DNA from 3 places in the Bradyrhizobium sp. LA6.1 genome. Region 1 is predicted to be linked to each of the others. Evidence: predicted binding sites of a transcription regulator. Region 1 holds the regulator's gene; each other region holds the start of a gene.
The links. The regulator HrcA, encoded in region 1, represses chaperone genes, less so after heat shock. The targets are predictions, from matches to a motif close to GTTAGCACTCNCNNNNNGNGAGTGCTAAC.
Positions count from the first base shown of each region.

Region 2: the regulator HrcA is predicted to act here: its motif matches at 1,328-1,356, upstream of ABIB99_RS15825 (co-chaperone GroES).
Region 3: the regulator HrcA is predicted to act here: its motif matches at 1,189-1,217, upstream of ABIB99_RS05845 (co-chaperone GroES).

Region 1 covers NZ_JBEPQK010000007.1:364,617-367,887, forward strand. Annotated here, with positions in the region: gene pncA (bifunctional nicotinamidase/pyrazinamidase) at 1-291, shown strand, start outside; gene grpE (nucleotide exchange factor GrpE) at 444-1,049, opposite strand; gene hrcA (heat-inducible transcriptional repressor HrcA) at 1,146-2,234, opposite strand; gene rph (ribonuclease PH) at 2,403-3,116, shown strand; gene rdgB (RdgB/HAM1 family non-canonical purine NTP pyrophosphatase) at 3,128-3,271, shown strand, end outside.
Region 2 covers NZ_JBEPQK010000005.1:411,357-414,627, forward strand. Annotated here, with positions in the region: gene ABIB99_RS15815 (protein phosphatase CheZ) at 1-406, shown strand, start outside; gene ABIB99_RS15820 (hypothetical protein) at 596-1,117, opposite strand; gene ABIB99_RS15825 (co-chaperone GroES) at 1,447-1,743, shown strand; gene groL (chaperonin GroEL) at 1,852-3,271, shown strand, end outside.
Region 3 covers NZ_JBEPQK010000002.1:472,167-475,437, forward strand. Annotated here, with positions in the region: gene groL (chaperonin GroEL) at 1-787, opposite strand, end outside; gene ABIB99_RS05845 (co-chaperone GroES) at 832-1,146, opposite strand; gene ABIB99_RS05850 (usg protein) at 1,525-1,812, shown strand; gene ABIB99_RS05855 (cupin domain-containing protein) at 1,973-2,512, shown strand; gene ABIB99_RS05860 (NupC/NupG family nucleoside CNT transporter) at 2,629-3,271, opposite strand, start outside.

The DNA.
Region 1 (3,271 bases):
GACGTCGACAGCTACTCGGCCTTCCTGGAAGCCGACGGCAAGACCTCGACGGGCCTCGCCGGTTACCTGAAGGGCCGCAAGATCAAGCGCGTCTTCGTCGCCGGCCTCGCGACAGACTTCTGCGTCGCCTGGACCGCGCTCGACGCGCGCAAGGCGGGCTTCGAGGTCTATGTGGTGGAAGACGCCTGCCGCGGCATCGACACGCAGGGGTCGCTCGCAAAAGCCTGGGCCGACATGGCCAAGGCCGGCGTGAAGCGGATTCAGTCCGCGGATATCGCGGTGAGCGCGTAAGCGGCGCGAAAAGCTGCCAAATCCTCATCCTGAGGAGCGTGCTCCTTAGCACGCGTCTCGAAGGATGAAGGCCGAGCTGCAACAGCCGGGCCTGCATGGTTCGAGACGGCGCTGACGCGCCTCCTCACCATGAGGATCGACCAGTGCGCCGCTCAGTTCACTTCGTTGCTGTTCGCAGCCGGCGCAGCCTTCGTGCCGCCCTTGGCGACACCGACCAGCGCCGGGCGCAGCACGCGCTCGCCGATGGTGTAGCCGGCCTGCATGACCTGCACGACGGTGCCCGCAGGCACCGACGCATCCGGCACCTCGTACATCGCCTGCTGGAAGTTCGGGTCGAACTTCTGGCCCTGCGGATCGAACTTCTTGACGCCGTGCTTTTCCAGCGCGTTGAGCAGCGAGCGCTCGGTGAGCTCGACGCCCTCGATTAGCGAGGTCAGGCCGGGATCGGCCGCGGCACGGGCCTCGGCCGGAACGGCATCGAGCGCACGCTGGAGATTGTCGGCGATGTCGAGCACGTCGCGGGCGAAGCCGGTGATGCCGTAGAGGCGGGCGTCGGCGACCTCCTTGGTGGTGCGCTTGCGCAGATTTTCCATCTCGGCCAGCGTCCGCAGCATGCGGTCGCGCGCTTCGGCGGCTTCCTTCTGCAACAGCTCGACCGAGCCGGGCTCCGGATCGTCGGGCATGATGTAGGGTTTTGACACCACGGGCTCGTCGGTCGGCGGGGTCGTGTCGTCGGGCTGCCGGTCTCGATCGGTCATCGGCTCTCTTCTCGAACTCGTCTCAAGGGATTGTTGGCCCGGATATCGTGCCTAAGCTCACGAAAATCAAGCGCCCGTGATCGGAGGAAACGCCGGTCAGCCCCCCAAGAGGCGGCTGACGATGCGCGCGGCGTAGTCCACGGTCGGGATTACGCGGGCATAATTCAGCCGCGTCGGCCCGATCACGCCCAAAACACCGACGATGTGGCCGGCGGCATCCCGATAGGGCGAGATGATGGTGGAGGAGCCTGACAAGGAAAACAGTTTGTTCTCCGAACCGATAAAGATCCGCACGCCCTCGGCGGTCTCGGCGCGCCCCAGAAGGTCGATCACGCCGCGCTTGGTCTCGAGATCGTCGAACAGCAGGCGAACGCGCTCGAGATCCTCCAGCGCGTGCAGATCCTCGAGCAGATTGGCGTGGCCGCGAACAATCAGCTGGCGGTCCTCGTTCTCGCCGCCGGACCAGCTCGCAATGCCGGCCGAAATCACCTTCTGCGTCAGTTGATCGAGCTCGGCACGGGCTTCGCCGAGCGCGGTTTCGAGCTCGAGCCGCGCCTCGGCCAGCGTGCGGCCGCGAATCCGCGCATTGAGGAAATTACCGGCTTCGGTGAGCGCCGAGGAGGGAACTCCGGGCGGCAGCGACAACACGCGGTTTTCGACCTGACCGTCCTCGCCGACCAGGATCACCAGGGCTTTTTCGGGTTCCAGCCGGACGAATTCGATGTGTTTCAGCCGCGCATTGGATTTCGGGGTCAGCACGACCGCTGCGGCGCGGGTGAGACCGGACAGCCGCGTCAGCGCCTCCGACAGCGCCGCCTCGACCGATTGGGCGTGACCCACCGACGTCAACTGGCTCTGGATCGACTGCCGCTCGGCGTCATTGAGGTCGCCGACCTGCATCAGGGCGTCGACGAAGAAGCGCAGGCCGAGTTCCGTCGGCAAGCGGCCGGCAGAGGTGTGGGGCGCATAGATCAGGCCGAGCTGTTCCAGGTCGGCCATGACGTTGCGGACCGAGGCCGGCGACAGGGGCATCGCGATCAGCCGCGAAATATTGCGCGAGCCGACCGGCTCGCCGGTCGCGAGATAGCTTTCGACAATTTGACGAAAGATGTCGCGGGAGCGCTCGTTGAGCTGGGCGAGGCCTGCGCGCGGCGCGATCAGATGGATCGGATCGTGATGGGCCACGGACGGTAACTCCTCTCAGACGCTTATAATTTGTCCATCCCGGAGGGTTCTGACAAGCGTGGCGTTTGCGGGGTGGAAAACCCGGGGTGAAAAAGCCTTGCCGCCCACCCTCACCCCACCTACAAGCACCGCGAATAGCCCTTTTCCGAAGGTTTTGGAGGATTTCCCATGCGGCCAAGCCGCCGTGCGCCCGACGAATTGCGCCCCGTGACGCTGGAGCGCGGCGTGGTCAAATATGCGGAAGGCTCCTGCCTGGTGAAATTCGGCGACACCCATGTGCTGGTCACCGCCACGCTGGAAGACCGCCTGCCGCCGTGGCTGAAGGGCCAGGGCCGCGGCTGGGTCACCGCCGAATATGGCATGCTGCCCCGCGCGACCTCCGAACGCACCCGCCGCGAGGCCTCCGCCGGCAAGCAAAGCGGCCGCACCGTCGAGATTCAGCGCCTGATCGGCCGCTCGCTTCGCACCATCGTCGATCTCGAAGCGCTCGGTGAGCGCCAGATCACGGTCGATTGCGACGTGCTCCAGGCCGACGGCGGCACGCGCACGGCCTCGATCACCGGCGCCTGGGTCGCGCTCGCCGATTGCATCAACTGGATGAAGGCGCGCAACATGATCAAGGCCAAGGTGCTGCGCGACAACGTCGCCGCGATCTCCTGCGGGATCTACAACGGCACGCCCGTGCTCGACCTCGACTATGCCGAGGATTCGGAAGCCCAGACCGACGCCAATTTCGTCCTGACCGGCGATGGCCGCATCATCGAGGTGCAGGGCACCGCCGAACGCGAACCGTTCACACAGGACGAATTCCTCGCGCTGATGGCGCTGGCCCAGAAGGGTATCGCGCGGCTCGTGGACTTGCAGAAACTGGCTGTCGCGTAGTCAATAGGCCCATGCACCGCCGAATCACCGGAAAGCTCGTCATCGCGACCCACAATCCTGGCAAGCTCGCCGAGATGAAGGAGTTGCTCGCGCCTTGCGGCATCGAGGCGGTGTCGGCCGGCGAGCTCGGCCTGCCCGAGCCCGACGAGACCGGC
Region 2 (3,271 bases), on a different contig from region 1:
CGAGCTCGGCGCGGTCGTCGGCGGCACCGAGCAGGCGACCCAGCAGATCCTCGAAGCCGCCGAATCGATCGACCAGGCGGCCAGCGCGATGTCCAAGGTGCAATCGGCCGACCAGCAGAAGCGGCTCGCCGACGACATCCAGGAACGCGTCATCTCGATCTTCGAAGCCTGCAACTTCCAGGACCTGACCGGCCAGCGCATCAGCAAGGTCATGACCACGATGAAGTTCATCGAGCAGCACATCAATGCGATGATGGAGATCTGGGGCGGCGTCGACGCGATCAAGGCCCATGTGCCCGCGCCGGCCGACACCCGCAGCGACGACGAAAAGCTCCTCAACGGCCCCAAGCTCGCCGGCGACGTCGGCCACGCCTCGCAGGACGACATCGACGCGCTGTTCGACTGATCGGGCGCGGCATTACGGAAAAACAAAACGCCGGCGAGAGCCGGCGTTTTTGTTTTTGGGGCCATCCCCTCCACTGTCATCGCCCGGCCTTGACCGGGCGATCCAGTATTCCAGAGGCGGCGGTGATTGAGCCGAGAGGCCGCGGCGTACTGGATGCCCCGGTCAAGCCGGGGCATGACGAAGGAGAAACTACGCCCTTGGCGCGCAGCGGACGTAGACCATGTTGCCGTAGCGGGTGGCGGCGTCCTTGTCGATGAAGCGGGTGATCAGGACGCGGCCGTCGAAGGAGACGATCTCGCGGTCCTGCTCGCCGGGGGTGGGACCCGCCGGGCCGATGTAGTTCTTGCCGCTGGGCGAGCCCTTCAGCCGCAGCTCCTGCGGCGTCGCCTGGTCGGCGAGATGCATGATCACGCCGCCGGAGGAACCGGCGGTGATCACGTAGGGATTCTTGCACTGCGCCCGGGCCGCGGCCTCGGTGCGGGCGCGGTCGGCCGGGTTCTGGAACGAGGCGAGACCCCAGCGGCCGACGATCTCGTCGGCGCGGATGCTCGCCGGCATTTCCGGGCCGGTGCCGGGCTCAGCCTCGGGCGGCGGCGAAGACGACGAGAACGACGGCAGGCTCATACCGCCGCCGCAGGCGCCAAGCAGCAGCGCCAGGCAGGAGGCGGCCGCCAGATTGGCAACCGTGCGTGCGTGAGCTGACCTGATCATGACATTCCCCCGAGCAAACCGTCCCCCAAATGAGACCCCGACCGCATCCCTCCTGCAGCCAAGCGCAAAACCGCTGTCGGAGCAATGACGTCCTTTATACGCCAGCGCGACCAATAAGTTTCTCTAGACACGATCCTATATCCGCCTCACCAATCGCTTAACCACCCTTGCTTGACAGGATCGCGGCCAAGCCATATTTCCGGGCGCACTATTAGCACTCGGAAAGCCCGATTGCTAAGCGCGCCGTTCGATCCTCGGCAAGAGGGTGGACGGACGCCGCCCCTACCCACTTCCATTCCTTCCGAAGCGAGCCTCCAAAGGGAAACGTCATGGCTAAATCCAAATTTCGTCCGCTGCATGACCGTGTCGTGGTCAAACGTATCGACGCCGAGGAAAAGACCAAGGGCGGCATCATCATTCCGGACACCGCCAAGGAAAAGCCGTCCCAGGGCGAGGTCGTCGCCGTCGGCCCCGGCGGCCGCGACGAGGCCGGCAAGCTGATCCCGATCGACCTCAAGGTCGGCGACCGCGTGCTGTTCGGCAAGTGGTCGGGCACCGAGGTCAAGATCGACAACGAAGAGCTCCTGATCATGAAGGAGTCGGACATCATGGGCGTCATGGCCTAAGGCCGTCAGCCTGAACAGCCGCTGAATGTCATGCCCGGATCGCGCGATCCGGGCATTCGGTCATTCCGCAAGCGGCAAACACATCACGAAACACGAGGGATTGAAGAAATGGCTGCCAAAGACGTCAAGTTTTCCGGAGACGCGCGCGATCGCATGCTGCGCGGCGTCGACATTCTCGCCAACGCCGTCAAGGTGACGCTCGGTCCGAAGGGCCGCAACGTCGTCATCGAGAAGAGCTTCGGCGCGCCCCGCATCACCAAGGACGGCGTCACCGTCGCCAAGGAGATCGAGCTCGAGGACAAGTTCGAGAACATGGGCGCCCAGATGCTGCGTGAGGTCGCCTCCAAGACCAACGACCTCGCCGGCGACGGCACCACCACCGCGACCGTGCTGGCCCAGGCCATCGTTCGCGAAGGCGCCAAGGCGGTTGCCGCCGGCATGAACCCGATGGACCTCAAGCGCGGCATCGACATCGCGGTTGCAGCGGTGATCAAGGACATTGAAAAGCGCGCCAAGCCGGTCGCCGCCTCCTCCGAGGTCGCCCAGGTCGGCACCATCTCGGCCAACGGCGATGCCGCCATCGGCAAGATGATCGCCCAGGCGATGCAGAAGGTCGGCAACGAGGGCGTCATCACCGTCGAGGAGAACAAGTCACTCGACACCGAGGTCGACATCGTCGAGGGCATGAAGTTCGACCGCGGCTATCTGTCGCCCTACTTCGTCACCAACGCCGAGAAGATGACCGCCGAGCTCGAGGACGCCTACATCCTCCTGCACGAGAAGAAGCTGTCCGGCCTGCAGGCCATGCTGCCGGTGCTGGAAGCCGTGGTGCAGTCGGGCAAGCCGCTCGTCATCATCGCCGAGGACGTCGAGGGCGAGGCGCTGGCCACCCTGGTCGTCAACCGCCTGCGTGGCGGCCTGAAGGTCGCCGCCGTCAAGGCGCCGGGCTTCGGCGACCGCCGCAAGGCCATGCTCGAGGACCTCGCGATCCTCACCGGCGGCCAGCTCATCTCCGAGGACCTCGGCATGAAGCTCGAGAACGTCACGGTGAAGATGCTCGGTCGCGCCGGCAAGGTCGTGATCGACAAGGAGAACACCACGATCGTCAAGGGCGCCGGCAAGAAGCCGGAGATCGAGGCCCGCGTCGGCCAGATCAAGGCCCAGATCGAGGAGACCACCTCGGACTACGACCGTGAGAAGCTCCAGGAGCGCCTCGCCAAGCTCGCCGGCGGCGTCGCGGTGATCCGCGTCGGCGGCGCGACCGAGATCGAGGTCAAGGAGAAGAAGGACCGCGTCGAGGACGCGCTCAACGCCACCCGCGCCGCGGTGCAGGAAGGCATCGTCCCCGGCGGCGGCGTCGCGTTGCTGCGTGCCAAGAAGGCGGTGGGCCGTCTCACCAACGCCAATGCCGACGTCCAGGCCGGCATCAACATCGTGCTGAAGGCGCTGGAAGCCCCGATCCGCCAGATCTCCGAGAACGCGGGCGTGGAAGGCTCGATCGTCGTCGGCAAGATCCTGGAGAACAAGT
Region 3 (3,271 bases), on a different contig from region 1:
CGAGGGTCGCGAGAGCTTCGCCCTCGACGTCCTCGGCGACGATCACCAGCGGCTTGCCGGTCTGCACCACGGCCTCGAGCAGCGGCAGCAGCTCGTTCAGCGAGGAGAGCTTCTTCTCGTTGATGAGGATGTAGGCGTCGTCCATCTCAACGCGCATCTTGTCGGCGTTGGTGACGAAGTAGGGCGAGATGTAGCCGCGGTCGAACTGCATGCCCTCGACGACGTCGAGCTCGGTCTCGAGTGACTTGGCTTCCTCGACGGTGATGACACCCTCGTTGCCGACCTTCTTCATGGCGTCGGAGAGGAACTTGCCGATTTCGGCATCGCCGTTGGCGGAGATGGTGCCGACCTGGGCGATCTCGTCGTTCGAGGTGACCTTCTTGGAGTTCTTGACGAGGTCGGCGACCACGGCTTCCACGGCCAGGTCGATACCACGCTTCAGGTCCATCGGGTTCATGCCGGCGGCAACCGACTTTGCGCCTTCACGAACGATCGCAGCCGCGAGCACGGTTGCGGTGGTGGTGCCGTCGCCGGCCGCGTCAGCCGACTTGGAGGCGACTTCGCGCACCATCTGCGCGCCCATGTTCTCGAACTTGTCGTCGAGCTCGATCTCCTTGGCGACGGTGACGCCGTCCTTGGTGATGCGGGGAGCGCCGAACGACTTGTCGAGGACGACGTTGCGGCCCTTGGGGCCGAGCGTCACCTTGACGGCGTTGGCGAGGATGTCGACGCCACGCAGCATCTTGTCGCGTGCATCGACGCCGAATTTGACTTCTTTAGCTGACATCTGGATTTTTCCTTAGGTGTTTAGCTGGTGGGGAGAGGGGGCTCTTAGGCCGCCTTCTTCTTGGAAGCGGGGACGTCGAGGACGCCCATGATGTCGCTTTCCTTCATGATCAGCAGGTCGACGTTGTCGATCTTGACCTCGGTGCCGGACCACTTGCCGAACAGCACGCGGTCGCCGACCTTCAGGTCGATCGGGATCAGCTTGCCAGCTTCGTCGCGGCCACCGGGGCCGACGGCGACGACTTCGCCCTGCGAGGGCTTTTCCTTGGCAGTGTCGGGAATGATGATGCCGCCGGCGGTCTTCTCTTCTGCGTCGATACGCTTGACCACGACGCGGTCGTGAAGCGGACGGAATTTCATGCAGTCCTCCTAAGTAGTTGCACGGTATGGGAATTTTTTGGCGTTAGCAGTCTGTGCCAGCGAGTGCTAGCACAGGCGAGGCTGAAATAGGACAGGAATTTTGCGGGGGCAAGGGCTTCTAGCAGAAAATTCGGCACTCTGAAGGCCCGGGTGCCAGAATCTCTTTACCATCGTTAACCCGCCCGGTGACCGTATTAGCACGGAGCCGTCTCTGCTGCTAAAGCATTGAATTTCAACAGCTTGTTAAACTTTTGGGCTTGAGATGGATTGTCAGTTTGCGTCACATTTCTCTCATGTGAGCGCATCAGTACCGGGTGGCTCGTAAGGCGCACACCGACCAAGCCGCCCCTTGAATGCGCTCCTGCAAAGGAGGTTGGCATGGGCTTGCGGAGTGGGGGCGTTTCCGAAGATTTCCGGAAACAGCTTTTGGGTTACGGGCTGACGACGGCGCAAATTCTCTATCGAATGCCCGATCATCCCTCGCTTCTCCAGACCTACGTCTGGCAGAACTACGACATGTTTCCGAAATTTCCGGCGCTGAAGGATTTCCTGGCGTTCTGGCAGGAGAAGCTCGACGGTCCGCTCCATTCGGTGACCGTCGCGCATTCCAAGCTGATCAAGCCGGCCGAGCTGCGCGCCGTGGATGGCGTGTTCCGGCTGCATTGAACAGCGCGCCGGCATCGTAGAGTGGGTAAAGGCGCGCTCGCGCCGTGCCTACCATCTCTCCACGATTGCATCTGGCAATGGTGGGCACGCTTTCGCTTTGCCCACCCTACGATATCTCGTTCTGTGCTAGCCTCCGCCTATAACAACAGGGAGGCGACCCATGGCCAAGAAAACAAAATCGCGCAGTGCAGCCCAGGCCGCAGTGAAGAAGCGGAGCGGAGCCAAGGCCGTGGCACGATCCTCGGCGCGCAAGGCGGTGAAGGCGAAGGCGCGCACGACACCGGCAAAGGCCGCTCCGAAAAAGGCCGCCCGTCCCAAGCAGCGCATCGCCATCAGTCATCACCGCGAGGAAGACTTCAAGGCCGACGGCCTGCGCGCCTACGCAAAGTATCGCGACCTCGGCATCGCCGAAGCCAGCCACGGCCTCGCGCAAGCCCACGTGATCCGCCTGCAAGGCCCCTGCGATCCGAACGAGGTGTCGAAGCTGCACTTCCACGACGTCGAATTCCAGATGGTCTACGTGCTCAAGGGCTGGGTGAAGACCTACATGGACGGTCAGGGTGAGACCTTGATGAAGGAAGGCAGCGCCTGGACCCAGCCGCCGAAGATCAAGCACATGATCCTGGATTATTCGGATGACGTGGAACTGCTGGAGGTGATCCTGCCGGCGGAGTTCAGGACGGTGGAGTTGAAGGCCTGATGTCATTCCGGGGCGCGCGCAGCGCGAGCCCGGAATCAATTTCTCCGCATGTGCTGATGCCCGATGGATTCCGGGCTCGCCGCTTCGCGGCGCCCCGAAATGACGGTGGAGAGAGCCTAACTCAACACCCCCACCACCGCGCCCATCAAACACGTCGTCAGCGTCCCCGACACGATCGACTTCAATCCCAGCGCGTTGATCTCCTCGCGCCGCTCCGGCGCCATCACCCCTAAGCCGCCGATCATGATGCCGAGGCTGGCGAAATTGGCGAAGCCGCACATTGCGTAGAGCATGATCAGGCGCGAGCGCGGATCGAGCGTATCGGGCGGCAGTTTTGAGAAGTCGACATAGGCGATCAGCTCGTTGAGCACGGTCTTGGTGCCCATCAGGCTGCCGGCGGTCACCGCCTGGTCCCAGGGCAATCCCATCAGCCAGCACACCGGCGCCATCACGAGGCCGAGCAGGCGTTGCAGCGAGATCGCGGCGCCGCCGATATTGGGCAGCAGTCCGAGGACGGCATTGACGAGATAGACCAGTGCCACCAGCACCAGCAGCATGGCGACGATGTTGATCAGCAGTTCGATCCCCGCGCTCGTCCCCTTGACGATCGCATCCATCGGGCCGGAGACGTCCATCTCAGGATCCTCCAGCGCGCCGCCGGTGCGCTTGTCTGACGTCTCCGGCACCATGATCAGGCTGACGAGGATCGCGGCCGGCGCGCCCAGCACTGAGGCGATGACGAAATGCGCGGCGGCATCG